One region of the Halomonas sp. H10-59 genome, then DNA from elsewhere that is predicted to be linked to it. Evidence: predicted binding sites of a transcription regulator. Region 1 holds the regulator's gene; each other region holds the start of a gene.

Region 1 (7,205 bases):
TGGTGGTAAACTGAGTGACGAGTTAAAAGTTTACCACCGCTGCTGCTGCCGTCGCCAACACCAGCGCTCGTACCCGGAAAATCGGGGTAGAGCGGGGCAGGCGAGGGCGCAAGGAGGAGCGGTGCTTTCTCAGGGTTGCTGGGCTTAGGGATGCCGGGCTCAGGGATGCTGGGCGTCGACACGTTCGAGAAAGCGCTCGAACAGGAACGCCTCGTCGTTTTTCAGCGAGCGACTCAGGCAGTCGATGAACTCTCGGCGCGGATAGGTGAAGACCCGCGGCGCCTTGTAGGCATCCAGATCGATGGCGATCACCTCTCCGTCGACGACCAGGAAGTTCTCGGTGTGCAGGCCACGACAGTGGATACGGTCACGGTACAAGGCTTCGAGAATGTCCAGGTAGCGGTTCTGCAGTTCCGGAGAGTCGAGGACCAGCTTTTTAAGCGCGATGCCGTGCACGTTGGCGGTGACCAGGCGATAGCGCTCTGCCGACAGGATTTTCGGTGTGGCGATACCCAGTCGCTCCAGTCGGCCGGCGACATAGCGAAAATTGTGGCCGGGGTAGCGCCGGATGCCCAGGCGGTAGCGCCAGCGATCGCTGGTCTTGGGCGTGAAGGTCTTGATGAAGGCGTCCTGGTCCGGATCGTAGTGGACCTCGGTGTACTTGCCGGTCTGGATCAGTTGCATGGCGTCCTTGGCAGGCAGGGGGTGGCGGTCAAAACAAGGAGAGGGAAGACGTCAGGCGTCTTCGTCGAAGCGTGCGTCGAACAGTGCCTCCAGAGCGTCCAGCACCGCGTCCGCGTCCTTGCCTTCGGCCTCCAGGGTCAGTTCCGTTCCGCAGGGGGCGGCCAGCATCAGCAGCGACATGATGTTGGCGGCGTCACCCGAGCGGCTGCCATGGTGGACGGTGACGGTGGCGTCAAAGGGTTGGCAGCAGGTAACCAGGCGAGTCGCGGCGCGTGCATGCAGGCCGCGACGATTGGTCAGGGTCAGGGTGCGTCGGGCCACGCCTAGAGTCCTCCGCTGTCCAGTCGGCGTTGCTGGCCGAGTTCGCGGTGGCGTAGACGGACGCGGGGATGCTGGTCGGCCAGGGCCGAGGCGATTCCCTCGGCCAGGTAGACCGAACGATGCTGTCCTCCGGTGCAGCCCACCGCCACGGTGAGGTAGCTGCGCTGGCTTTGCTGATAGCGCGGTAGCCAGGTGCGCACCCAGCCGAGGATGTCGCGCTTCATGTCGGCGACGTCCTGATAGCGTTCGAGGAAGTCGATGACGCTGGGATCGCAGCCATTGGCATCACGCAGCGATGGTTCCCAGTAGGGGTTGGGCAGACAGCGGGCATCGAACACGATGTCTGCATCCGGCGGCACGCCACGCTTGAAGCCGAAGGACTCCACGGTCAGGCTCAACTGGCCGCTGCGGTGGTCGGCGACCTGTTCGGCGATGCGCGAACGCAGTTCGTGCACCGACAGGCGAGAGCTGTCGATGACCAGATCGGCCAGGTCTCGAATACCCGAAAGGGCCTTCTGCTCGGACTCGATGGCTTCCGCCAGGGTCATGTCGCTATCACGGGTCAGGGGGTGACGGCGCCGCGTGTGGGAATAGCGCTCGAGCAGAATTCGCGCATCACTGGTCAGGTAGACCACCTGGCAGTCGATCGGACTCTGCTTGAGGGACGCCAGCTGGGCGGGGAAGCGTTCCAGCGCCTCAGGCAGGTTGCGGGCGTCGACGCTGACGGCGATACGGCGGGAATGACCGTTTTCCAGCTCGTCCACCAGGGCGCCCAGCAAGGTCGCGGGAAGGTTGTCGATGGCGTAGAACCCCAGGTCCTCCAGGGCCTGAAGGGCCACGGACTTTCCCGAGCCGGAGCGACCACTGATGATCACGAGCTGCATGTCCTGTCTCCTTGGGCAGGCGTCCATTGCTGATGGCCTAGGCAAGGCCGCGATCAGGAGGGAGTGTCGTCCCCCGGCGCCTGTTGGCGGATGGCTTCCTGCAGGCGCTCGTGAAGCTCGCGCTGGGAGCTGGCGTGGCGCAGACGGTGACGTGTGTCGGCGTCGTTCATGACGCCGGCGACCTGGCCGAGCAGGGCGAGATGGGCGTCGTCGGCCTCTTCCGGTACCAGCAGCACGAACACCAGATCGACGGGCTCACCATCGATGGCATCGAAGTCGACAGGTTCCGCGAGTTTGAGGAAGCCGGAGATGGGCGCCTTGCAGTGGGGGTTGCGGGCATGCGGAATGGCGACGCCATTGCCGATGCCGGTACTGCCCAGGCGCTCACGTCCGATCAGCCGACTGAAGACCTCCTGGCTGTCCAGGCTCGGGGTGTTCTGCGCAATGAAGGTGCTGAAAAACTCCAGCACCCTCTTCTTGCTGCCTCCCGGGACATCGAACAATGTGCGCTCGGGAGGGAGAATGGCTTCCAATGTCATGAGAGTCAGCGAATTCCGGCGCCTTGGGCGCGGGCTTGGGATTTTTCCTTGTGCTTGACCAGCTGGCGGTCCAGCTTGTCGGCAAGGGCGTCGATAGCAGCATACATGTCGCCGTCCTGCGCTTCGGCATGCAGGTCGGCACCGGCGGCGTGAAGAGTGCAGGCGGCCAGCTGGCGTTCCTTTTCCACCGAGAGGGTCACCTGGACGTTGGTGATGTTGTCGTAGTGGCGCTCCACACGGGTGAGCTTCTCTTGTACGTAGTCACGCAGGGGATCGGTCAATTCGACGTGGTGGCCGGTGATGTTGACTTGCATGACAGGCTCCTTGCTCTTTCGGGTGGTGGCTTGATTGTAACCCTTTTTCCGATCCTGCAAACCCCCTCGACGCTACGCAGAAAGACGCAGATGTCATGCGAAATTTCAAGTGCTTGCGCTTTCCCGATAACTAGGCTAGCGACGCCGCAGCGCAAGGCCTCAGCGCAGGCGCTTGCGCTCGCTGGAAGACGGAATATTCATGGCTTCCCGGTACTTTGCCACGGTGCGTCTGGCGACATTGACGCCGTCTTCCGCCAGCAATTCCACCAGTTTGCTGTCCGACAGAGGTTTGCGGGCAGGTTCCTTTTGAATCAACGATTTGATCATGGCGCGGATGGCGGTACTGGAATGGGCGTCGCCATCCTGGCCGACCTGGCTCGAGAAAAAATACTTCAACTCGAACACGCCGCGAGGCGTGTGCACGAACTTCTGGGTGGTCACGCGGGAGATGGTGGACTCGTGCATCTCCACCTTGTCTGCGATATCGGCCAGCACCAACGGTTTCATGGCCGCTTCTCCCTGCTCGAGGAAGTCGATCTGACGCACCATGATTTCCCGGCCGACCTTCAGCAAGGTGTCGTTGCGGCTGGACAGACTCTTGATCAGCCAGCGCGCCTCCTGCAGGTGGTCCTTGAGGAACTGGTTGTCCTGGCTCTTGTCCGCGCGCCGAATCAGCGCAGCGTAGTCGGGCTGGATGCGCAGTCGGGGCATTGCATCCGGATTGAGTTCAACGCGCCAGCCCTCTTCGGTGTGGCGTACCACCAGGTCGGGAATGACGTAGTCGTTATCGCTGTCACCGAATTGGCTGCCGGGACGTGGGTCGAGGCTTCGGATCAGCTCGATGACGCTGTCGAGTTGGTCGTCATCGAGTCCTAGTCGGCGCTTCAGCAGACGTCGGTCGCCGCTGGCAAGCGCCTCGAGAAACTGTCTTACCAGTCGTCCGGCCTGGGGCAGCAGGACGGTATCGCGAGGCAGGCTATCCAGTTGCAGCATCAGACATTCGCGCAGGTCGCGGGCGAACACTCCGGTCGGTTCGAACTGTTGCAGCCGAACCAGCACCGCCTCCACCTCGGCGAGGGGAGGGGGGCGACGACCGTCTTGCTCGAGCCCCTGGGCGATGTCATCCAGTGTCTGCTCGAGATAGCCGTCGGCGTTGACCGCGTCGAGCAGGCTCTCGGCGATCAGGCGTTCCTGGTCGCTGACGTCGAGCATCGCCAGTTGCCAGCTCAGGTGGCTGTGCAGTGACTGGGAGCTTGCCTGGCGCTCGAAATCCGGCGCCTCGCCACTGCCGGCGGGGGTGGTGCCCAGGTCCTGGTAGGTGTCGGACCAGTCGCTGTCCACACTGAGTTCCGAGGGAATCTGATCCGCCCAGTCATCTTCCACGGCTTCCCTGGTCTGCTGTTCGCCGAACTCGTCCTCGAGTTCGAGCATGGGGTTGGCCTCCAGCGCCTGCTGGACCTCCTGGCGCAGGTCCAGGGTCGAAAGCTGCAGCAGGCCGATCGCCTGTTGCAGTTGCGGGGTCATGGTCAGCTGGGTACCGATGCGCAGCTGCAGTGACGCCTTGAGGGCCATGGGTCGGGATCCACCAGTGTTGTCGAAAGGCTTTACCCTAACGACGAGTCATCAGACATGCAAGCATCTTGCCAAGTTGGTGTTTTTTGACCTGTGGGAGGGAGTGAAAAGGTCGATGTGGAACAACTTGGTAGGGGGGGAGGTGGTTCTTTCGAGGGGGGGCCCCTGTGTGCAAGGTGAGGCCGACCCTTTCGGGGCCGGCGGTTGGATGCTGATGCTGGCAAGTGTTGCGGCCGCTTGATGCGACTGCGGCTGTCGGGCGGCCCTGCGGCCTAGAGGCGGAAGTTCTCGCCCAGGTAGACCTCCTTGACGCGCTGGTTGGCGAGGATGGACTCGGCGCTGCCCTCGGCGATGATCTGGCCGTCGCCGACGATGTAGGCACGATCGCAGATATCGAGGGTCTCGCGCACGTTGTGATCGGTGATCAGGACGCCGATATCGCGGGCCTTGAGTTGACGAATGATGGACTTGATCTCGCCCACCGAGATCGGGTCGACCCCGGCGAAGGGTTCATCGAGGAGGATAAAGGCCGGCTCGGTGGCCAGGGCGCGAGCGATCTCGACCCGGCGCCGCTCCCCGCCGGACAGGCTCATGCCGGCGTTGTCGCGAATATGGCTGACGTGGAAATCCTCGAGGAGTTGCTCGAGACGTGCTTCTCGGCCCTCGCGGTCGAGGTCCTTGCGGGTCTCGAGGATCGCCATGATGTTGTCGGCCACCGACAGCTTGCGAAAGATCGAAGCCTCCTGAGGCAGGTAGCCGATACCGGCCAGCGCGCGCTGGTGCATGGCCGCGCGGCTCAGGTCCCGATCATCGATGCTGATGCTGCCGGCGTCGGCTCTGACCAGGCCGACGATCATGTAGAAGGAGGTGGTCTTGCCGGCCCCGTTGGGGCCCAGCAGACCGACGATGCTGCCCTGCTCGATCGACAGGCTGATGTCCTGGACGACGCGACGCTTCTTGTAGCTCTTGGCCAGATGGCGAGCGTGGAGAGTCTTCATCAGTTTCCTTGGCTTTCCGGCTCGAGGGTCATGCGAATGCGCTGCTCGCCCTGGACGCCCTGGGCGCTGGAGCGGGCCTGGACCACGCGGCGATCGAGGAAGTACTCCAGATAGGCACCGTCGAAGGTGTCATTGGCCTTGTGCAGCTCAGCCTGGTCGATCAGCTCCATGCGGCGTTCGGCCACGTGGTAGATCACCTTGCGGCCCCAGCCCTTGACCACCGGTTCTTCCGGGGATGGCTTCTGCTCGAGGTAGGCACGTGAGCCGGTCGCGGTCGCCAGTGACAGTTGTCCCTGGTCGTTGCGCTGGATCTCGACGCGTTCGCCGGTGAGGATCATGCTGCCTTGCACAATGCGCACGTCGCCGGTATAGACCGCGGTACCGGCGCGATCATCGAGATCCAGCTGGTCGGCCTCCACCTGAATCGGTGCGCTGCGATCACTTTCCAGCGCCAGGACACTGCTGCCGGTGGCGCCGGCGGCCAGGCCAAGGGCCAGGGCAAGCAGGAGGGCGGGACATGGACGCATCATGGAAGGGGCTCCTTATTGAGGCTCTGGCGGATGATGACCGGTGACATTGTCGGTCAGGCGAGCGGTATTGTCATGGATCCAGGCGTCGAAGCGCTCCCCTTGCATCTGTTGAGGGGGTTGGCGTAGGACGGCTGGCGTTTCGCTCCAGACATGGCCACTGTCGCTGTCGTAGACCAATACCTCTGTATCAAGCTGCCAACGCTCCGCGGGGGCCTCGAGATGGGCGTCGCCCGACAGGGTCAGGGGGTTGCCGTCCGGACCCAGTTCACCGTTGTCGGCGTCGGCGATCCACTCTCGGCCGCTGTCGTCGATCAGCGCAAGGTCCGGCTGGTCCACCCGGGTGACGTCGTCGAGCGGTGTGTGCACAAGGCGTGGCGTATCGATGCGCTGATGGGGGGTGCCCTGGGCATCGAAGCGGGTCAGGCGGGCATCCACCAGGTAGTAGTCGGGCTCGCCGGCCTTGTCATTGGGTACCAGGTCGGGGACGTTGCTCTCGCGGGGGTCGAGCAACGTCAGGCCGCCACCGAGTACCAGCAGCAGGATAACCAGCCAGAAGCGAAAGCCCGGACGCAGTGCGCTCAGTTTCATGTCAGCGGTCCGTTGCTCAGGTAGCTGTCGATGATATCGTCGAGGCGGCCCTGGGCCATCAGCAGGGTGTCGGTGATCTCGCGCACCGCGCCATGTCCGCCGGCAACCTGGGTGACCCAGTCGGCGTGCTGACGAAGGTAGCAGGGGGCGCCTGGCACGGTGATGCCGACCGCACTGCGATGGATGCAGGGCAGATCCGGCAGGTCATCGCCGCAGTAGGCGACCTGGTCGAGGGTCAGGCCCAGCGAATCGCACAGCGATTCAAGGGCGGGCAGCTTGCGCTCGACCCCTTGCTGTACGTGCTCGATGCCGAGTGCTCTGGCTCTCTGGGTGACCATGGGGGAGCTGCGCCCGGTGATCAGGGCCACCTGGATGCCGGCGCGCTTGGCCAGCTTGAGGCCGTGGCCATCCAGGGTGTTGAACGCCTTCAACTCGGAGCCGTCGGCGTGGAAGTACAGTCGACCATCGGTCAGTACGCCGTCCACGTCCAGCGCCAGCAGCTTGATGTGGCGCAGGCGCTCCACCAGTTCCGGCGCGAGGGAGGCGAGAAGCTCGTGAGACATGACGGCGTTCCTTGTAAAGGGATAAATGAGGCTCAGATGACACCGGCGGCCAGCAGGTCGTGCATATGCAGTGCACCGACTGGGCGCTGCTCGTCATCGACCACCGCCAGGGCGGTGATCCGGCCTTCCTCCATCAGCTTGACCGCTTCCGCCGCCAGGGTGGCGGGGCCGATGCGTCGCCCGGGGGTGGTCATCACGTCATCCACGGTAAG
Region 2 (7,205 bases), 700 kb from region 1:
GTTGATGTACTTGTGGCCATCGGTGGCGCCAAAGGACTTGGCCAGCTCGACCCCTTCGTTGATCACCGCCCGATAAGGGACCTCCAGACGCTTGGACAGCTCGTAGGCCCCAAGGCGAAGGATCGCCAGCTCGATCGGGTCGATGTCCTCGAGGCGGCGGTCCAGCAGCGGCGAGATGGAGGCGTCGAGCTCCTTGCGGTAGCGTGCGACGTTATGCAGTAGCTCATGGAACAGCGCCAGATCGGCGATTTCCATGACCTTGAGCCAGTTCTCGTGCACCTCCAGGTCGTCATCGGGCACCTGGCTGCGAAATTCGGCCTCGACCGCGGTGATGGACTTGTCGGTCATCTGCCACTGATAAAGTCCCTGCACCGCCAGCTCGCGAGCCGCACGGCGAGACTGCTGGGCCTTGCTGGGCGCACGCTGTTCGCGGCTCATGCGGGGGTCTCCTCGGCATCGTCACCAAAATGACGCAGCAGCGACACCATCTCCATGGCGGCCATGGCGGCTTCGACGCCCTTGTTGCCGGCCTTGGTGCCGGCCCGCTCGATGGCCTGCTCGATGGAGTTGACCGTCAGCACACCGTTGGCCACCGGGGTGTCGAACTCCAGCTGCAGCCGCGACAGCGCGGAATTGCACTCGCCGGCCACGTGCTCGAAGTGCGGGGTACCGCCGCGAATGACCGCGCCGAGCGCGACCACGGCGTCGGGACGCGCCACCGCCAGCACACGCTTGACCGCCAGCGGCAGTTCCCAGGCACCCGGGACGTGGACGATGTCGATCATCTCCATGTCCACCCCGTGGCGCACCAGGCTGTCCACCGCGCCCTCGACCAGGCTATCTACCACATGGTGATTGAAGCGGCCCACGACGATCACGTAGCGGCCCTGGACGTCGACGAAGCTGCCTTCGACTTGGGAAATAGGTTGCATCTTGAATCTTCCTGAATGTACCGGCCTGGGGCCGGTAGTCGGGGTGACCCTGTCAAAGGGCCTGTCCCCTGGTAAAAACCGAAACACCGGACGCCAGCATTACTGCCTCGCCCGGCGTGAATCAACCGCTGATATCAGCTGGCGAGACGATGTCCACCACCTCGAGATCAAAACCCGACAGCGCGGAGAATTTCCACGGTGAGCTCAGCAGACGCATCCTGCCGACACCGAGCTCGCGCAGGATCTGGGAGCCGGTGCCGATGGTCAGGTAGTTGCCGGCGCCGTCGGACTCGCTGCCGCGAGCGGTGCGGCGGCGCTCCAGGAACACCTGCAGCATATCGTTGAGGTCCTGATGCGGACGCATGTCATCGAGCAGCACGAAGACACCCTGCTCGGCCCGCGCCACCTCTTCCAGCGCCTGGTGGGCGCGCCAGGAGGCGTCCTCGCCCTTGACCAGGCACATCAGGTCACGCATCTCGTTGGCCAGATGCACCCGCACCGTGGTCACGCTGTCCGGACTCGGCGAGCCCTTCACCAGCGCCAGGTGGTGCACCTTGTGGGTGCGGTCGAGAAAGACGTGGGCGGTCAACTCACCGTAGGCGGTGGTCACCGGCAGTCGCTCGACCTCTTCTACCGTCTGCTCGTTGTGGATCCGGTAGTGGATCAGGTCGGCGATGGTGCCCATCTTGATCCCGTGGGTCTCGGCGAAGCGCTCGAGCTCAGGACGTCGGGCCATGCTGCCATCGTCGTTCATGATCTCGCAGATCACACCGCTGGGATCACAACCGGCCAGGGCGGCCAGATCGCAGGCCGCCTCGGTGTGGCCGGCGCGCCTGAGCACGCCGCCGGGCTCGGCCATCAGCGGAAAGATGTGGCCGGGCTGGACGATGTCTTCTGCCTTGGCATTGCGCGCGCTGGCGGCCTGCACCGTGCGTGCGCGGTCAGCAGCGGAGATGCCGGTGCTGACGCCTTCGGCGGCCTCGATGGACAGGGTGAACTTGGTACCGAAACCGGAGCCATTGTCCTGCACCATCAGCGGCAGCTTGAGCTGTTCGCAGCGCTCCCGGGTCATCGGCATGCAGATCAGACCACGGGCGTGAACCGCCATGAAGTTGATGTGCCAGGCCTCGACCTTCTCGGCGGCCATGATGATGTCACCTTCGTTTTCCCGATCCTCGTCGTCCATCAGGATCACCATACGGCCCTGGCGGATATCCTCGACGAGTTCGGCAATAGGGGCCAGGCCCCCGCTGGAAGACTGCGACATGTATGCTCCCTGGATCTAAAATGGCCACTCGCGACGGCGGCCAGAAACCGCGTCAGGGTACCGTGGCGCGGCGTCGGGCGCCAGTCAAAGACAAAGACCAGACAGGGCGTCGGGCGCCGCTTATATCAAGATCGGCCACTGCGACTCCGCGTCGGGCGCCGCTTATATGAAGCCCCGCTACTACGATCCCGGGCCCCGGTGACTTTCGTCGGGTCGGTGCTCGGCGCAGGCGGCCAGCGCCGGGCGCGCCAGAATACGCCAGTCCTTGCCGAGGGCACGGATATCGAGAATTTCCAGAGGCCGCTGCTCGGCCATGCGTTCGATGCCCGACAACGCCATCAGCCCGCGCGCGTCGGAGCCGAGCAGGGTCGGCGCCATGTAAAGACGCAACTCGTCCACCAGACAGGCATCCATCAAGGCACCTGCCAGGGTCGCGCCGGTCTCCACCAACAGCTCGTTGCAGCCGCCCTCGTCACCGAGCCACTTGAGCAGCGCGCCAAGATCGACGCGGCCGTCGTCGCCTGCAGGCATCTCCAGCACCCGCGCGCCGGAGCGCATCAGCGCGTCTCTGCGAGCGGATTCGCTGCCCTCGACGCAGACCACCAGCGTCTCCCCTGGCTCGCTCAGGCAGGCCGCGGCCAGCGGCATGCGCAGGCGCGAGTCCACCACGACCCTAAGCGGCTGGCGTCGGGCGATGACTTCGGCGTCATCGAGCCCGAGCTGATCGGCACGCACCGTCAGCCGCGAGTTGTCGAAGATGATCGAATCCACCCCGGTGAGGATGGCGCAGCTCTGAGCCCGCAGCCGCTGGACGTCACGCCGAGCCTCGGCACCGGTGATCCACTGGGACTCGCCGGAGGCCATGGCGGTACGGCCGTCGAGGCTCATGGCGAGCTTGAGGCTGACCCGTGGACGCCCCCGGGTCATGCGCGACACGAAGCCGGCGTTCAATACCTGGGCGTCCGCCTCGAGGCAACCCAGCCTTACCTCGACCCCGGCGTCACGCAGGCGTGCGATACCCCGCCCCGCCACCTGAGGGTTGGGATCCTGCATGGCTACCACTACCCTGGCGACACCGGCCCTGATCAAGGCATCGCAGCAAGGCCCTGTGCGCCCCTGGTGGGAGCAGGGTTCCAGCGTCACGTAAGCGGTCGCGCCTCGGGCGTGCTCACCGGCAGCCTCGAGTGCATGGACCTCGGCGTGGGGCTCCCCGGCGCGCTGATGGTAGCCGTCGGCCAGATGCTTGCCGTGCTTGACCAGTACGCAGCCGACCCTCGGATTGGGCATGGTGGTGTAGCGACCGCGTTCGGCCAGCTTCAATGCCCTGGCCATCCAGGCTTCATCCTGGCCTGCCGTGATGTCCGTCGGATTCATGTGCTCTCCCCGGTGTCGGGCGAGAAACTCGGCTCCTGGGCCAGGCGGTCGATCTCGGCACGAAATTCGTCGATATCCTGAAACCGTCGATAGACTGAGGCAAAGCGGATATAGGCCACCTGATCGAGGCGCTTCAAGGCATTCATCACCTCTTCACCGACCACCCGCGCCTGGACCTCGCGCTCGCCCCGTGCGCGCAGGTTCTGGCGGATACGTTCCACCGCCGCCTCGATCGACTCGGCGCTGACCGGGCGTTTTTCCAGCGCCCGCAGCATGCCGGCCCGCAGCTTGATCTCGTCGAACACCTCCCGCGAGCCATCGGCCTTGATGATCCGTGGCATGATAAGTTCAGCGGTCTCGTAGGTGGTGAAGCGCTCACCGCAGCCAGCACACTGCCGCCGTCGGCGCACCTGATCACCTTCGGCGACCAGCCGGGAGTCAGTCACTCGGGTCTCTTGGGCGCCACAGAAGGGGCAATGCATAGCGGACAGTCCGGCAGGAAAAATATGTCGCCATAGTGTAACGGCTGAGGCCTGCCCCGCCCAGCGCAATGGCCCAGGTCATCCGCGATTTCAGCTGAGTTGGCACGCCCTGTGCTTGATACTTTCTTTCTAGCCGTCAATGAAATGGCGAGCGCTCACGGGGCAAGGCGCCCCCACGCCTGCGGAGGACACCATGGCAAGCCACCTCTCCCCCCTGGAACCCGACGACTTTCGCCAGCGTGCCGCAGAGCTGCTCGCGCCTCTCTATGGTGCACGCAGCGAAGAGGTCCTGCGCCGTCTGCTGCGCCTGAACGAAGCGCAGGGGGCCGGGTTGAGGCACCGTCATGGTGCACGCCAGACGCTGTGGAGCGAGCAGGACCAGTGGCTGATCGTCTATGGCGACTCGCTGCTGGATGCCGACAAGCCCCCCCTGGCGGTACTCGATGAGTTCCTGAGCAAGCGCCTGAAGACCGTCTTCAGCGGTGTCCATGTGCTGCCCTTCTTCCCCTGGAGCAGCGACGACGGCTTCTCGGTGATCCACTATCGCGAGGTCGACCCGAAACTGGGCGACTGGCGCGATATCCGGCGCCTGGCCAGTCACCATGATCTGATGGTGGACCTGGTGCTCAACCATGTCTCGCGGGAATCGCTGTGGTTCGCCGACTATCTCGGCGGCAACCTGCCCGGGCGCGACTACTTCATCGAGATGGACCCCGATACCGATCTCAGCGAGGTGGTGCGTCCGCGCAGCTCACCGCTGCTGGTCCCCGTCAGCACCCGCCGTGGCGTTCGCCACCTGTGGGCGACCTTCTCCGAGGACCAGATCGACCTCAACTTCGCCAACCCCGACGTGTTGATCGAATTCGTCGGCATCCTGCTGTTCTACCTGCAGCAGGGCGCCCGCATCGTCCGGCTGGACGCCGTCGCCTTCCTGTGGAAACGCCCCGGCACCCGCTGTATCCATCTTCCCGAGACCCACGCGGTGGTGCGGCTGTTGCGGGCGGTGGTCGACCACGTCGCCCCCGGCACCCTGATCATCACCGAAACCAACGTGCCCCACGCCGAGAACATCAGCTACTTCGGCCTGGAGCGACAGGACACGCCGCCCGACGAGGCCCACCTGGTCTATCAGTTCCCGCTGCCACCTCTGTTGCTGCACACCTTGACCAGTGGCGAGGCCGGCACCCTGGCACGCTGGCTCGACAGCCTGCCCGAGCTCCCCGCCGGCTGCAGCTATCTGAACTTCACCGCCAGCCACGATGGCATTGGCGTGCGCCCGCTGGAAGGCTGGCTGGAAGGCCACGAGATCGACGCCCTGGTCGCCTTGATGCAGCGCTTCGGTGGCTTCGTCAGCATGCGCCGGCAGGCCGACGGCAGCGACAGCCCCTACGAGCTCAATATCACCTGGTTCGACGCCATGAGCGGCACCCGGCGCGGCCCCGACCCGTGGCAGGTCGAGCGCTTCCTGTTGAGCCAGCACCTGATGCTGGTGCTGAAGGGTATCCCCGGCGTCTACCTGCACTGCCTGACCGCCACCCAGAACGACCACGACGGGGTCGAACGCAGCGGGCGCCTGCGTTCGATCAATCGCAAGCGCTGGGACCGCCAGGAGCTGGAACCTCTGCTGGACAGCCGTCACACGCCGACCCGCGAGGTGTTCTTCGCCCTCACCCGACGCCTCGAGATCCGTCGCAGGGAACCCTGCTTCCACCCCGATGCGGCCCAGACGGTCATCCCCACACCACCGGAGCTGCTGGCGATCCAGCGCGGCCCCCTGGACGATGGCCGTCGACTGTTGGCCATTCACAACGTCACCGATCGGCCTCAGCCACTGGTACTGGACGGCCTCGACCAGTCCGGCTGGCAGGACCTGCTGGAAGGAGGCGCCTGGCGGCCCGTCGACACCCTGGCCCCCTATCGTTCACTGTGGCTGGTGCGCACCGACAGATAAGCCACCGCGCGCTCGGTGTATCACACAACAGCGCGGCCCTGGCGCTTTCACTGCCCGGCGACGTCAGCGGTCGAACCGATGGCGTTTGCTGCTGTCCTAGTGCGAGTGATTCTCGCTTGTCGCGGGATTCGTCCTACAAGATGCCGGAGAGTAACGACATGCCCCGCCGCCCCCGACTGCCCCGCCTCCCCGACCTGCCCCGCCATCAGCGTTCCTTCATGACCCTGGCGGCGGTGGCCTTCGGCCTGATGCAACTGTCCAGCGTCGAGGCCGAGGACCACCCCGCCCCCATCGAGGCGCTGGAAGAGGAAGGTCTTGAGGTGCACGGTGAATTCGACGCGCCGGGTGGGCTCAGCGGCTTCGCCGCCAGCCATCGCGGACAGCCGATGACCATCTTCGTCACCAAGGATGGCGAGCACGCCATCGTCGGCAATCTGATCGATGCCGACGCCAACAATCTGTCGGAGGCGCCGCTGGAGCGCCTGGTACGCGGGCCCCAGGACGAGACCACCTGGCAGAGCCTTGAGGACAGCGCCTGGATCGCCGACGGCGATCCCGACGCCGAGCGCATCGTCTATGTGTTCACCGATCCCAACTGCCCCTACTGCACCCGCCTGTGGCAGCAAAGCCGGCCCTTCGTCGAAAGCGGCCAGGTCCAGCTACGCCACGTGATGGTCGGTATCCTCGACCCCGAAAGTCCGCGCCAGGCGGTCACGATGCTGGCCGCCGATGACCCTCAGGCCGCCCTCCGCGCCCATGAGAGCGGCGACCCGATTGAGCCCATGCGCCAACTGCCCCGAGACCTGGAGCAGCGCCTGCAGAGCAACCATGAACTGTTTCGCAGCTTCGGCATGGTGGCGACCCCGGGCATCGTCTATCGCAACGATGGCAAGCTCGAGATGAGCCAAGGCCTGCCCAGCGAAGAACTGTTCCATACCATCATGGGGCCGGAGCCCGACTGACAGGGTTTATCAAGGCGCTGGCATTAGGCGCTGGCATAAGGACCCGGGTGGGGCCTGGTGCCAGCGCGATTTAGGCTTTAAACGAAAAGTCGACGAGCGATGGTTAGACAAGGCAAAAATCGGTGAGAAAGCGCAGTTTACGTGGTGTAAATGAGCATTTTGAACCGATTTTTAACGCCGTATTACCGAGCGCAGGCACTTTTCGTTAAAGCCTTAGACGTCCCCGGCGTTATCGGC
Region 3 (7,205 bases), 1.3 Mb from region 1:
CTCGTGATTACCTGATTAATGCTCGACCACGACACCTCTCCCACCGGCCTATGCACGCGCTTCGCCACCCTCCCTGAACCCAAACAAAAAGCGCCGGAGACCTCACCCGATATTCTCGGTGAAGCCTCCGGCGCCAGCGCTCTGCTCTGCTCTGCTGCCCTTCAACTTAAGGGCCAGCGAGCTACTGCTAGCAACTGCTAGCAACTGCAACGAACTACAACGGATCGTCGTCCTTGAAGGTGCGCTCCCCCGAAATCATGGTCGAGACGATGCTCTGGCGGGACATGATGTCTTCGCGTATCGCCACGTACACATGGATGATGATGAAGGTGATCATCACCCACATGCCGAGACGATGCAGGGTATGCACGTCCAGGCTCTGGCCCGCCAGCGGGATGACCCAGCCGAACAGCGTGTCCTGCCAACTGCCGCGCAGGGCGCCTTCGGCGTAGAGCGCCATCCCGGTCACGATCATGAACAGGGTGCCGAGGGTAATGAAGATGAACATCGCCAACTGCGCAAGCGGGTTGTGGCCCACGTACTTGCGCGGACGCTTCTCCAGAAACAGATACCAGCGAAGCTCGAACCAGACCTCACGCCACCAATCGCGACGGTGCAGCGGCAGACGAAACAGCTGCTTGGCGTGGTGATTGCCGACCAGCGACCAGTAGAAGCGAAACAGAAAGCCAATCGCCAGAATGTAGCCGGCGGTGAAGTGGGCAAAGCGGATATAGCCCATCACGAAGTGATCGCTGGCCTCACCTGACACCGTCGGCAACGGCTTGCCGATAAAGTAGCCGGTGGCGATCAGCACCAGGATGGCCGCCGCGTTGGTCCAGTGCCACAGCCGCAACGGCGCCTCATAGACGTAGACAGACGTCTGCTTGACCGAGGAAGGCAGCACCCGCTCCTCCCCGGGGCCTAGCTTGCCTGCCTGGGAATCTGCGTCGGCCTGGCCGGCTGTCGTAGTTGATGACGCTTTCGAGTCATGGGACATGGGACACCCTCCCCCGGCTATCTGACGGTGACGTGAGACAGTTCTTCACCGTCTTCGCTCATCACGTGGGTGGAACAGGCCAGGCACGGATCGAAGGAATGCAGCGTGCGCAGGATCTCCACCGGCTCGTCCGGCCGCTCCATGGGCGTATTCAGCAGTGACGCCTCGAAGGCACCGATATTGCCCTCCGGGTCCCGCGGGCTGCCGTTCCAGGTGGTCGGCACGATGCACTGGTAGTTCTCGATCTTGCCGTCCTTGATGCGAATCCAGTGGCCGTTCATGCCCCGGGGTGCCGCAACCATGCCGACACCGCGCGCCTCCTGGGGCCAGGACGCCGGGTCCCACTTCTCGATATTGGCGGTAGCCAGGTCGCCGGCACGGATATTGGCGATCAGCTCATGCCAGTCATCGAGCATCATGGACGCGCAGTAGTGGGCTTCCAGGGCGCGGGCCAGGGTTCGGCCGATGGTGGTCGGCAGCGCCTGCTTCGGCGTCAGGCGGGTGCCGGCAAGCTGGTTGAGGGCGGCAAGCGACGAGTCAACCTGGTCGATCACGAAGTCATTGCCCTGGGCGTAGTTGAGGATGTAGCGCGACAGCGGCCCCACCTCCATGGCGTGGCCACGCCAGCGTGGCGACTTGATCCACGAGTACTTGGCGGCCTCGTCGATCTCCTCGATCCGGGTGCGCGTGCCGACGGTGCCCTGGCCCAGCTCGTAGTGGTGCTCGGTCTCGCCGTCCCAGGGGTGCAGGCCACGGGACTCGTCGGCGTAGCGGTACCAGGAGTGGGCCACGAACTCCTGGATCTGCTCCGGGTCGGTGGGGTCCACCTCGTGGATCTCGTTCCAGTTGCCGCCGAGGATGGCGCCGCCCTTGAGCTGGTCGGTGGACTTGTCGTAGTTGACCTTGGAGTAGTCGCCGTAGTCCATCACGTTGGTGGCGGACAGCCCCCCACCGTACAGCCAGTCCTTGTAGAAGCTGGCGATGGCGATGACATCGGGGATATAGACGTTTTTAGAGAAGGCGAAGGCTTCTTCGATGCGCGCGCGCACAAAATTCAGCCGCTCCATGTTGAGCGGCGCGCCCGCCGCCAGGTCGCCGTCGATGTTGATGGCACAGGGCACCCCGCCGACCATGTAGTTGGGGTGGGGATTCTTGCCGCCGAACACGGTGTGGATCTTGACGATCTCCTTTTGCATGTCCAGCGCTTCAAGATAGTGCGCCGTCGCCATCAGGTCCGCCTCTGGCGACAGCCGATAGGCGGGATTGTCCCAGTAGCCGTTCTTGAAAAGCCCGAGCTGGCCGGACTCGATAAAGGTCTTCAGGCGATTCTGGACGTCGCGAAAATAGCCCGGCGACGACAGCGGATGGTTGGGGCCGGTCAACTGCTGCAGTTGCGACGTCGCCCGCGGGTCGGCCCTCAGCGCATTGACCGGGTTGACCCAGTCCAGCGCGTGCAGGTGGTAGAAGTGCACCACGTGGTCGTGCCACTGCAGGACCTTGGCCATCATCTCGCGGATCAGGTGGGCGTTGCGCGGGATGCGGATGTCCAGTGCGTCCTCCACCGCGCGTACCGAGGCCAGCGCATGACAGCCCGTGCAGACGCCGCAGATACGCTCGACAAAGGCCCAGGCGTCGCGCGGATCACGGCCCTTGAGAATGACCTCGAGCCCGCGCCACATGGTGCCGGTGGACACCGCATTGCGGATGATGTTGTTGTCATCCACGTTGACCTCGCAGCGCATATGGCCCTCGATGCGGGTCACCGGGTCGACGACGATACGCCGCCCGCTTCTGTCCAGGTTGAACCCGTTAGGGGTGTTGATCTGGGTCATCAGGCTTGCTCCCTGTTGGCTGACGACTGGCGCTTGACCTGCGCCCGTTTCAAGGCGCTGACGGCGGCGTGGACCGCCACCGCACCGCCCACCCCGGTGGCAACAACGCCGCCGATCTGGTCAGCGTTGGCCTCGATGCCGAACTGGTGCACGTCCTGCAGCCGGGCGTACCAGGACCCCTTGTCCCAGAAGCCGTCTTCGGAGCAGCCGATACAGCCGTGGCCGGCCTGGATCGGGAAGCTCACGCCCTCGTTCCAGCGGATGGTCGAACAGGCGTTGTAGGTGGTCGGACCCTTGCAGCCCACCTTGTACAGGCAGTAGCCGCGACGGGCGCCCTCGTCATCGAAGGACTCGACGAACTGGCCGGCGTCGAAGTGCGGCCGCCGGTAGCACTTGTCGTGGATGCGCTGGGAATAGAACATCTTGGGTCGACCGGTACGGTCGAGCTCCGGCAGCCGGTCGAAGGTCAGCATATAGGTGATGACCCCGGTCATGACCTCGGCGATCGGCGGACAGCCCGGCACCTTGATGATCGGCTTGTCGGTGATGACCTTGTGCACAGGGGTCGCCCGGGTGGGGTTGGGGCGCGCGGCCTGGACACAGCCGTGGCTCGCGCAGGAGCCCCAGGAGATCACCGCCTTGGCGTGTTCTGCGGTCTCGCGCAGCTGGTCGACGAAGGGCCGCCCACCGACGATGCAGAACATGCCGTCCTCGTTGAGCGGGGGATTGCCCTCCACCGCCAGGATGTAGTTGCCCTTGTAGCGCTCTATGGTGTCGGCCAGGGCGGCCTCGGCCTGATGCCCCGCCGCCGCCATCAGGGTGTCATCGTAGTCCAGCGAGATCATCGACAGCACCACGTCCTTGACCAGCGGATGGGCCGAACGAATGAACGACTCCGAGCAGCAGGTGCACTCGAGCCCGTGGACCCAGATCACCGGCGTGCGCGGCTTGGTCTCCATGGCGTGGGCGATCTTGGCGGTGTAGGCAGGCCCCAGTCCCAGCGCCGCCGCGGTCAGTGAACAGAACTTCAGAAATGAGCGACGCGTGACGCCCTGTCGCCGCATCACGTCGTAGAAGGTTTCGATGGGCTCCATCGGCAACGACTCCCCTGTCGTGGTCCTGGATCTCGCCACCGGCGTGATCCCCTGATCTGGAGGCGGCCTGCCCTCGATACGGCCAAGGCCAGAAGCCGACTCGAGGCCTTTGCGCCAGGCCATCCAGATCGCCTGTTGTTGTTTCCCTTATATACGGGGCAAGGCCCGTGCCAGATTGCGGGGAGTACGTCTTTTCAAACACTTGGCGCGCTTGACCACCACATGGCGGTAGCGCCCTTTCCAGCGGCCTCCGTCACGCCGGCACAGAGCTCGCGCTACACGGCACACTGGTGGTAGCCGGCTTTCCAGCGCGCTGCGCTGTCGCCGCCGTGGCCTACACGGCGCCAAGTGCTTGACAATAAGCTGGCAATCCGTAGAATGCGGCGCCATCCAAAGGCTACGTAGCTCAGTTGGTTAGAGCACATCACTCATAATGATGGGGTCCCCTGTTCGAGTCAGGGCGTAGCCACCAGATACCGAAAGGCCCGTCGATCACCGATCGACGGGCCTTTTTGTTGTGCCTTCCAATGCGACGATTCTACACCGACGCAAACGACAGAGCGCCTGGCGGTTACCCGCCAGGCGCTCTGTCGTCGTTTCAGTCTTGCGGCAAGCGCTGCGAGCGCTGGACCTACACCAGTTCGGCCGAGTTGAAGAAGGCCGTCAGTGCGCGGGTCAGGTGTTCCACATCCTGGCTGCCAGCGGTCTCGCGGACCGAGTGCATCGCCCACTGGGGCACCCCCACGTCCAGGGTCGGCACCCCCAACTCCGTTGCGGTGATGGGGCCGATGGTGCTGCCGCAACCCATGTCCGCCCGGGTGATAAAAGTCTGCACCGGCACCTCAGCTTGCTCGCACAGATCACGGAACATCGCCGCCGTGGCACTGTTGGTGGCGTAGCGCTGGTTGGCGTTGGTCTTGATCACCGGGCCAGCGTTGAGGCTCGGGCCGTGCTGGGCGTCGTGCTTGTCCTTGAAGTTCGGATGAAGCGCGTGGGCGTTGTCGCAGGAGATCATCCGCGACGACTGGATCAGGCGAATATAGCCTTCCTCGGTGCCCTCGCCCACCTGGCCATTTACGCGCTTGAGCACGTCGGCGAGGAACGGACCCTGGGCGCCACAGGCGCTGGCGCTGCCCACCTCTTCGTGGTCATTGGCGACCAGCACCATGCCCTGTTCGCCGTCGGCGTCGAGCATCGCCTCCAGGCCAGTAAAGCAGGACAAAAGGTTGTCCAGGCGGGCGCTGGCGATCAATTCCTTGCCTACTCCCACCAGCGACGGCGGCTGCAGGTCATAAAAGCCCAGCTCGAAGTCCAGCACCTTGACGCCGGTCAGGCCGTGCTCCTGCTCCAGCCAGGCCAGCAGCAGGCGATCGAGGTCGTCGTCCTTGCCGCCCTGCAGCACCACCGGCGCCATCTGGGTCTGGGCATTCATCGCCTTGCCGTCGTTGGCTTCACGATCCAGGTGGATGGCCAGGCTCGGGATGATGGCGATGGCCTCGGCGACGTTGAGCAGCACGCCCTCGACCCGCCCATCGGCATGACGGACATGCAGACGCCCGGCCAGGCCCAGGTCCCGGTCGAACCAGGGCGCGAGCAGAGCCCCGCCGTAGACCTGCACGCCGAGCTGCAGCCAGCCCGCCGACGTCTGGCCGGCGTGGGTCTTCAGCCTGAGATTGGGGCTGTCGGTATGGGCGCCGACCATGCGCAGACTGGTCACCGGCTGGCCCTTCGGCAGGTTGACGGCGATAATCGAAGAATCGTTGCGGGTCACGTAGAAGCGGTCACCGGGAACCAAATCCCAGCTATCGGTCTCCAACAGGCGACGGTAGCCGGCGTCCTCGAGCCGCTGAGCCATGTTCGCGGTAGCGTGCCAAGGGCTGGGGGAACGGTGAAGAAACTCAAGCAGCCGACTGAGCCTTTTGGCGCATCCGGCATCATCCTTTGGCAAGCACTCCTGTGACATGGGCGTCCTCTGTTGCATGATAGTGTGGTTCAAGGATTGACCCTGAATGTCGCACAACGGCGAGGGTCAAGGATTGACATCAAGCTGCTACAATGCGAATCCGGTCCAAGGGACCCGCCGACCGAGTCGGTGTCAGACCGACGAGTGTACACGAATCCTGGAGTGCTTCATTGATGAGCCTGATTGAGTCTGCGGGTCGCGCCCTGGCGTTGTCCCTGCTGATCGCGGCCCCCACGGCGCTGGCTACTCCCACGCCCGGCGACGACCAGCGTCAGGCGGCCATGGAGGTGGCCGAATCACTACGCTACGGCCACTACGCGGACGTAAGCCTGGACGACCAATGGTCCAACCGCGCCTTCCAGCGCCTGCTGGATGTGCTGGACGGCCAGCGAGCCTACTTCGTGCAGTCCGACGTGGATGAGTTCGCCGATCTGCGTACCGGCATGGACGAGGCATTGCTGGATGGCTCTCTGGAGCGGGCCTACGACCTCTACGAGCGCTACCACGAACGTGCCGAAACGCGCCTTACGTGGATGCTCGACGAGATCGACCACCTCGACATGAACTTCGACGGTGAAGACCGCCTCGAACTCGACCGCGAAGATGCCTCCTGGGCCGCCTCCCAGGCAAGCCTTGACGACTTGTGGCGCAAGCGCCTGGCCAACGCCGCCCTGACGCTGTCGATCAGCGGCCAGGAGGACGACGAGGTCATCGACACCCTGCGCGAGCGCTACGAGACCCAGAAGCATCGCCTCGAGCAGACCAACGCCGAGGACGTGTTCGGGCTGATCATGGCCGCTGCCACCGGTACCGTGGACCCCCACACCGAATACCTGTCGCCGCGCCAGGGCGAGTCCTTCGACATCCAGATGCGTCTCTCGCTCGAGGGCATCGGTGCCCTGCTCCAGGCCGACGGCGAGTACGTCAAGGTCGCGAGCCTGGTGCCCGGAGGCCCGGCCGAGAAGGACGGCGCACTCAAGCCCGCCGACCGCATCATCGGCGTCGGCCAGGAAGGCGAAGACATCGTCAACGTGGTCGGCATGCGCTTGGACGACGTGGTCGAGCTGATTCGCGGAGCCAAGGGCTCCGAGGTACGCCTCGAGGTGGTGCCCGGCGAGGCGGTGGACATGACCCGCTCCACCGTGGTCGACATCACCCGTGACACCGTCAAGCTCGAGGATCAGGCGGCCAGCAGCGAGGTCATCGAGATCCAGCGCGAAGACGGCGTGCACAAGGTCGGCGTGATCGAGGTGCCCGCCTTCTACGTCGACTTCGACGCCTGGCAGGCCGGCGAGGAAAACTACCGCTCCACCACCCGT
Region 4 (7,205 bases), 480 kb from region 1:
CGAGCAGTCCGCCCCCCACCACCACGCCGGTATTGGCGGTGGTGGCGGCGGCGCGAATGGCGTCGAGATCGTCCAGGGTGCGGTAGACCAGGCAGCCCTCGCGATCATTGCCGGGAATCGGCGGGACGAAGGGGAAGGATCCGGTGGCCAGCACCAGACGGTCGAAGTCGAGGTAGCCAGCGTCGGTGTGAACGCGCCGTGCATCGCGATCGATGGCGGTGACAGCCTGGTGCAACTTGAGCTCGATGCCGTGCTCGGCGTAGTAGTCGGCGGTGGACAGCGCCAGGGACTGGGCGTCGCGGCCACTGAAGTACTCCGACAGGTGCACTCGGTCGTAGGCCAGATGACGTTCCTCGCCGAACACCACGATGCGGTAGCGGCGGTGCTGATCACGTTCGACCAGCTGCTCGACCAGGTGGTGACCGACCATGCCGTTGCCTACCACGACCAGGGTGGGGCGGGTATCCGCGGCGTTGCTGTCGGGAGCATTGTGTGCGGCGAGATTGTGCTTTGTGCTGGACATCAGGCGGCATCCTGTTCGGTGGTCGATGGGTCGGTGTCGGTGGTGGCGTCGTCCGCCAGCAGAGCCTCGGTATCGGCCTGGCCCAGCAGCAGCGAGTGACGCACTCGGTCCAGTCGCAGGCCTTGCTCGGCGAGCCGGAATAACCAGGGGCCCATGCGGGTATCGCCGTAGAGCACGGCGCCCTCGAGTCGGCCGTCGCGCAGCAGAAGTCGGCGGTATTCGCCCTGGTCGCGGTAGCTGAGGACCTCATGTCCGTCCTCGGCCTCGGTGGGGCCGAAGGCGTACAGCGAGACGCCGGAAACCTTGAGCTTGGTGGCGCAGGCGCGTTCGTGGTAAGGCGCCGAGGGCTCGCCGCACAGGCGACGGGCCAGTACCTCGACCTGATGCCAGATCGGCTCCACCAGACCGTAGGTGGTGTCCTCGAACTGGCAGCATTCGCCGAGGGCAGAAATGTCGGGGTCCGAGGTGGCCAGGGTGTCGTCGACGACGATGGCGCGATCGCAATCGAGCCCCGCATCCCTGCCCAGCTCGGCGTTGGGGGTGATGCCGGCGGCGATCACCACGCAGTTCGCCGGCAGCAGGCGCTCGTCGTCTTCCAGGCGTACGCCGATCACCTTGCCGTGCTCATCGCCGACGATCTCGGCCAGCCGCGCCCCGGTCTTCAGATGGATGCCGCGTCCTTCGATTTCGCTTGCCAGCATGGTGCTGGCGGTGGCGTCCAGCTGCCGGTTCATCAGGCGCGGTGAGCGTTGCAGCACGCATACCTGCATGCCTCTGGCGGCGAGGCCGGCGGCGGCCTCCAGGCCCAGCAGGCCACCACCGACCACCACCGCCGCGCCGCCAGCCTTTGCTGCGTCGGCCAGGCGCGCCGCATCGTCCAGATCGCGAAAGCCCGACACGCCCGTCAGCGTGATGCCGGGGATCTGTGGCATGGCGCTGCGCGAACCCAGCGCCAGCACCAGGTGGTCGTAGGGGATCACCTCGCCGTCGTCGCACTCGACCAGGCGCCGGGTACGATCGATCCGTTCCACCCGCGCGCCCAGGCGCTGATCGACCGTGACGGCGGAGTCATGCGGCGGTGTCAGCGTCAATCCATCCTGCTCGACATCGCCGGCCAGCCAGCTCGACAGCAGAATGCGGTTGTAGGCCGCGTGCGGTTCGGCGCCGATCACGGTGATGTGTCGTGGGGCACCACTCTGGGCCGCCAGGGTCTCGATCAATCGATGCGCGGCCATGCCGTTGCCGACGATCACCAGGTGGGGAAGACGTGCGTCATCAGACCTCGTCGGGGAAGACGAGCCGGCCTGGGTCATTTCGGAACGGGACCTTGAGTCAGGCAGGCCAGAGGAACGGGGCCTGGAGTCAGAAGGACCAGTGGAATAAGGCATCGCATGGGCTCCAAAAACGCCAAAGACGTCTCTCACACCTCCGGCGTCGGAGGGTGAAGAGACGTCTTTGTCTAGTGTCGGTGCGATCGCCGTTGACCGCCGCCGGCATTCGCCGGCACTTGCTACAGGCTATCCAAGTTTCATGCCTGTTTTACGTTTTGTGCAGGTAAAACAGCCTGTTGGTGCAGGCCCTGGTGGCGGGCGTCAGCACCGGTCAGGCAGGGTTCAGGGCGTGTCGGCACCGTACTGGTGCGTGGCGGCGTCGTAATGCACAGCGCTGTAGCACTCCTCCAGGGTGGCGGTGTCGAGCTGTCGCCCGCGAGCCTCGAGCAGCGGCGACAACCGCTGGATCAGCCCCTCGAAGTCGGCCGTCAGGGGGCGCAGTCGCTCACCGATGCAGGGGTAGCCCGGGGCGGCTTCCAGCGGCAGCTCGTCGAGATGGCCTACGGCTTCATCGAGGTAGGGGGGCAGTGCCAGCCAGGCCAGGGTCTGGCGTCTGGCCTCAGGCGCCTTGTCCAGCCACAGGGCGGCGGCCTGGAGGGCGCGCAGCAGCGCGGACAGGGTATTCGGGTAGCGCCGCGCCCAGGAGGCCGTCACCCCCAGCACCTTCTCGGGATGCGCCGGCATCAGTTCCGCACCGCTGGCTACCACTCGACCCACCTGACGATGCTGGGCCAGGCTGCCCCAGGGCTCGCCGACGCAGAAGCCATCGATCTCGCCTTCGCGCAGGGCGTCCACCATGCGCGGTGGCGGCAGCGCGACCAGTTCGACCTCGCTGTCGACATTGATGTCGCCGCGGGCCAGCCAGTCACGCAGCAACAGGTGCTGGCAGGAGTAGGGGTAGACCATGGCCAGGCGTGGCCGGGTGCCTTCTTTCAGCGAGGCCTTGAAGCGTCGGGCGAGTTCGCTGGCCGCGCCGAAGGCGCCGGGCTCCCCGCTGTGGACCGAAGCGCCGACCGCCTCGGCCAGGCGGCGAGACAGCACCAGCGTATTGCCCTGGCGGCTCAGCACCGCGGCGGCCAGGGTGTCACAAGGCGCGCGGGACAGCCCCAGGCTCATGGCCAGCGGCATCGGCGCCAGCATCTGGGCGCCGTCAAGCAGGCCGGCGGCGACCTTGTCGCGCAGGGTGGACCAGGCGTTCTCGCGTGACAGGCTGACCTCGACCCCCTGGGCGGCGAAGAAGCCTCCTTCCCGGGCGATGATCAACAGCGCAGCATCCAGCAGCGGCACGAATCCCAGGGTCAGGCTGGCGAGCTCGGGTGGATGCGGCGCGCCAGTTCTGGACGTGCTGGCCGCGTCAGAAGACAGCGATGGACTCATGATCCCTTCTCCAGTGGCTTGAGGATGTCGATGACGTTCTGGGCGACCTGTGCGATGCGCTGGCCGCGGTCCATGGCCAGCTTGCGCAGCATGCGGTAGGCCTGTTCCTCATCGCAGCTCTGATGCTTCATCAACAGGCCCTTGGCCTGTTCGATGCGCTTGCGGTCGGCGAGCTGGTTGCGTGCCTTGTCGAGGTCGCGGCGCATTCCCTGAAAGGCTTCGAAGCGGGCGATGGCGACATCGATGACCGCCTTGACGCGGTTGGCCGCCAGACCGTCCACCACATAGGCGCTGACGCCGGCCTTCACCGCCGCCTTGAGCGATTCGGGGTCGTGCTGGTCGGCGAAGAACACCACCGGTCGAGGGTTTTCCCGCTGCAGCAGCGCCATGCTCTCCAGGGTGTCCCGGTCAGGCGATTCCATGTCGATGATGACCACGTCGGGTTGATGCTGCTGCACCATGTCGTTGAGGCTGGCCGGGCTTGACAGTCGGCAGACCACCTGGTGTCCGTCCAGCGCAAGCGCCTCTTCGACCATGGCGGCGCGCACTATCTCGTCGTCGACCAGCAGGACCTTCAAGGTGTCGTGTTCGGGCATGGGCGTGGCTCGATGATGCTGTCGCTCGATAGAGCTCGAGTCGACATGATGAGGGGTGCACCTTGGGTGCCTCTGCACCTGTCAGCGCAAAAGGCGTTCCATTTTCGATCTTGTCGTTTTCTGTCAGGGAGATAACCCCCTGCAAAGCCGCCGCCGTGCCCCCGCAGATATGCCGGGCAGGCGCTCGCGCACCGAAAGGGTGCGTAAACGGTGGCCTCCATCGTTCGTTGTGGTGCGAGCCTGGGGTCTGTCAGACGTCTTCTCGCCACCATCGCCTGGGCAAACGTCAGAAAAAAACGTCGTGGCTTCAATTGGCTGGCACCAGCATTCCACACTGCAGGGGGCGATTATGGTGTTCTGGCACAGGGTTTGCTTTGGTTACTGGCAAAGCTAGTGCCGTTGTTGGTGCCATGGGCATCACTAAGCCGAGCCAGATGACTACGTCGAGCCCGATCACTAGGCCGAGCCAGATCACTAGGCCGAGCCAGGAAGGGTCCCGACGCTGGTGGCGGGTGGGCCGGTTCGACAACTCGTCTGCAACGGGCGCTAGCACACACGAAATCCAGCGCGGGATTTCATCCGGCAACGACGCCCATCTCCTCGAGCCTCGCTCGACGGGATGGGCGTCGTGCGTTTTTGGGCCTGAGCAAGGCCCGACCGATCAAGGCCCGGCCGCTAGCGGAGCGATGATCTGCCGATGAGATGCCGACGATATGCCAAGGCAGCAAGATGGCCGACAGGAGAGCGCGATGACCCGGACGGATAGCGACAGCACGGAGATCGACAGCGGTGCAGGCGGCGAGGCCACAGGTACCACCTGTCCCTACTGCGGGGTCGGCTGCGGCGTCGAGCTTCGTCGCGATGGCGAGTCGGTCACCCTCCAGGGCGATCGGGATCACCCGGCCAACTTCGGGCGCCTGTGCGTCAAGGGCTCGGCCCTGGCGGAGACCCTGGGCGTTCAGGGGCGCTTGACGCGACCCAGGGTGGACGGTCGCGAGACCGACTGGGACAGCGCGCTGGACGCCGTCGCCGAGCGTATGGGAGCGATTGCCGAGGGCAGCGGTCCAGATGCCATTGCCGGCTACCTGTCCGGGCAGCTATTGACCGAGGACTACTACGTCGCCAACAAGCTGTTCAAGGGGTTTCTCGGAACACCGCACCTGGATACCAACTCGCGGCTGTGCATGGCGTCAGCGGTGGCGGCCTACAAGCGCACCCTGGGCGCCGACGCCGTCCCCTGCAACTACGAGGACCTGGAAGAGGCCGAACTGGTGGTGCTGGTGGGGTCCAATCTGGCCTGGAACCATCCGGTGCTGTATCAGCGGCTGCGTCTGGCCAAGACCCGCAATCCGCTGATGCGGGTCGTGGTCATCGATCCTCGGGTCACCGACAGCTGCGAGATCGCCGATCTGTACCTGGGGCTGCGCCCCGGCAGCGACGCTTTGCTGTTCAATGGCCTGCTGGCCTGGATGGCCCGTCGCCAACGGCTCGATGAGGTCTATCTGAAGCGCCATGTGGACGGCGCCGAAGAGACGATTGCCGCCGCCCTGGACGAGGCCTCGGACATCGAGGCGGTGGCGGCGGCCTGCGATCTCGACGCCGAGCGCCTCGAGACCTTCTACTACTGGTTTGCCACCCAGCTGCACGTGGTCACGCTTTACTCCCAGGGGGTCAACCAGTCGACCAGCGGCACCGACAAGTGCCAGGCCATCCTCAACTGCCACCTGGCCGGCGGCAAGATTGGCCTGCCCGGCGCAGGACCCTTTTCCATCACCGGCCAGCCCAACGCCATGGGCGGGCGCGAGGTCGGTGGGCTGGCCAACCAGCTGGCCGCCCATATGGACTATCACACCCCGGGTGCCATCGAACGGCTGACGCGCTTCTGGTCGACCGAGGCGCTGGTGCCAAGGCTTCCCCGGGAGCCTGGCCACAAGGCGGTCGAGCTGTTTCAGGCCGTCGAGCGCGGCGACATCCAGGCGCTGTGGATCATGGCCACCAATCCCCTGGTGAGCCTGCCGGATGCCGACCGGGTGCGCCGCGCCATCGAGCGCTGTCCGCTGGTGATCGTGTCGGAGTGCATGGCCGACACCGACCTGGTGGAGCTCGCCGATATCGTGCTGCCGGCCAGCGGCTGGTCAGAAAAGGACGGTACCGTCACCAACTCCGAACGGCGTATCTCGCGCCAGCGCGGGCTCCTGCCGCCGCCTGGCGAGGCCCGCCACGACTGGTGGATCCTGTGCCGCGTGGCCGAGCGCCTGGGCTTCGGCGAGGCCTTCGCCTATGACCACCCCTGCGAGATCTTCGACGAGCATGCGTGCCTGTCGGGCCTCGACAACCAGGGACGGCGGGCCTTCGATATTTCCGGGCTGGCGGGGCTGTCCCGGGTCGAGTACGACGATCTGGCTCCGATCCAGTGGCCGGTGACGGCAAGCGCACCACGAGGCACCGCGCGGCTGTTCGAAAGCGGCCGCTTCTACACCGAGAGTGGCCGGGCCCGGCTGTGGCCGGTGAGCGCGCGGGCGCCGCGCCAGGCGACTGATGCCGACTTTCCGCTGCGGCTGAATTCGGGGCGGGTGCGCGATCAGTGGCACACCATGACCCGTACCGCCAGGGCCAGCCGACTGATGAATCACCGCTCCGAGCCCTTCGTCGAGGTCCATCGGGATGACGCCGAGGCCCTGGGGCTGTGTGACCAGGGGCTCGCCAGGATCCGCTCGCGCAGCGGCGAGATGCGCGCCCGCGTCAGGGTCTCTGCCGCCCAGCGCCGTGGGGAAGTGTTCGTGCCGATCCACTGGACACCGCGCTTCAGTCACTCACCGCTGGCGGGGAGCCTGTTCGCCCCGGACGTCGATCCGCTTTCTGGCCAGCCGGAGACCAAGCATGGCGCGGTGGCGGTCACGCCGCTGCAGCACGCCTGGGAGGCGACACTGGTGGTTTCCCGGGCACTGGCCCAGCAGGGACCGCCCGAGGGTTCGGGCCTGGCCGCGCGGGTGGTCGAGGGGACGAACTACTGGACGCGGGTCCCGCTGGCCTCGGCGGAGCGTTGGCAACTGGCCGGTGAGCCGATCGAGCCAGGGGATGTTGAGAAAGGGTGTGTCGAGAAAGCGGGTGTCGACCGCGACTGGCTCGACTGGGCCGCACGCCAGTTGCCGGGGGAGCTGGGCCCGGTGGCCCAGGACCCGGCCAGCGGTCGCTGGCGCCTGGCGGGGTTCGAGCAAGGACGCCTGTGCTGGTGGCTGATGGTTGGCCCCGTCAGCGAACTGCCGGGGCTTGGCTGGCTGTGCGAGCGCTTCGACGAGGCCGCGCGTGGCGAGGCCATGGGGCAGCAGCATCGGCGGCGAGTGCTGGCGGCCTGTCATGACGGCGCCGCCGACCAGG

The links. Region 1 encodes sigma-54, which starts transcription at its own class of promoters, with help from an activator protein. Its sites were predicted from a motif close to TGGCACNNNNNTTGCTNT; they were not measured.
Region 2: NFG57_RS04305 (sugar phosphorylase) is a predicted target of sigma-54. The motif match lies at 4,156-4,173, and genes of this name have one in related genera.
Region 3: NFG57_RS13020 (hydrogenase small subunit) is a predicted target of sigma-54. The motif match lies at 4,079-4,096, and genes of this name have one in related genera.
Region 4: NFG57_RS05265 (ANTAR domain-containing protein) is a predicted target of sigma-54. The motif match lies at 3,911-3,928, and genes of this name have one in related genera.

What each region holds. Positions count from the first base shown of each region.
Region 1 is NZ_CP098828.1:1,634,931-1,642,135, forward strand. Features, by position in the region: gene NFG57_RS07280 (hypothetical protein) at 160-684, opposite strand; gene NFG57_RS07285 (HPr family phosphocarrier protein) at 736-1,005, opposite strand; gene rapZ (RNase adapter RapZ) at 1,008-1,889, opposite strand; gene ptsN (PTS IIA-like nitrogen regulatory protein PtsN) at 1,943-2,428, opposite strand; gene raiA (ribosome-associated translation inhibitor RaiA) at 2,434-2,742, opposite strand; gene NFG57_RS07305 (RNA polymerase factor sigma-54) at 2,902-4,314, opposite strand; gene lptB (LPS export ABC transporter ATP-binding protein) at 4,587-5,312, opposite strand; gene lptA (lipopolysaccharide transport periplasmic protein LptA) at 5,312-5,842, opposite strand; gene lptC (LPS export ABC transporter periplasmic protein LptC) at 5,855-6,430, opposite strand; gene NFG57_RS07325 (HAD hydrolase family protein) at 6,427-6,993, opposite strand; gene NFG57_RS07330 (KpsF/GutQ family sugar-phosphate isomerase) at 7,026-7,205, opposite strand, start outside.
Region 2 is NZ_CP098828.1:936,886-944,090, reverse strand. Features, by position in the region: gene nusB (transcription antitermination factor NusB) at 1-438, opposite strand, end outside; gene ribE (6,7-dimethyl-8-ribityllumazine synthase) at 435-932, opposite strand; gene ribBA (bifunctional 3,4-dihydroxy-2-butanone-4-phosphate synthase/GTP cyclohydrolase II) at 1,054-2,199, opposite strand; gene ribD (bifunctional diaminohydroxyphosphoribosylaminopyrimidine deaminase/5-amino-6-(5-phosphoribosylamino)uracil reductase RibD) at 2,380-3,573, opposite strand; gene nrdR (transcriptional regulator NrdR) at 3,570-4,055, opposite strand; gene NFG57_RS04305 (sugar phosphorylase) at 4,249-6,006, shown strand; gene dsbG (thiol:disulfide interchange protein DsbG) at 6,165-6,968, shown strand; gene NFG57_RS04295 (glycosyl transferase) at 7,182-7,205, opposite strand, start outside.
Region 3 is NZ_CP098828.1:2,978,008-2,985,212, forward strand. Features, by position in the region: gene cybH (Ni/Fe-hydrogenase, b-type cytochrome subunit) at 215-997, opposite strand; gene NFG57_RS13015 (nickel-dependent hydrogenase large subunit) at 1,015-2,829, opposite strand; gene NFG57_RS13020 (hydrogenase small subunit) at 2,829-3,923, opposite strand; tRNA gene NFG57_RS13025 (tRNA-Met) at 4,319-4,395, shown strand; gene NFG57_RS13030 (M18 family aminopeptidase) at 4,555-5,886, opposite strand; gene NFG57_RS13035 (carboxy terminal-processing peptidase) at 6,060-7,205, shown strand, end outside.
Region 4 is NZ_CP098828.1:1,158,387-1,165,591, forward strand. Features, by position in the region: gene nirB (nitrite reductase large subunit NirB) at 1-523, opposite strand, end outside; gene NFG57_RS05255 (FAD-dependent oxidoreductase) at 523-1,836, opposite strand; gene NFG57_RS05260 (CmpA/NrtA family ABC transporter substrate-binding protein) at 2,137-3,231, opposite strand; gene NFG57_RS05265 (ANTAR domain-containing protein) at 3,228-3,827, opposite strand; gene NFG57_RS05270 (nitrate reductase) at 4,577-7,205, shown strand, end outside.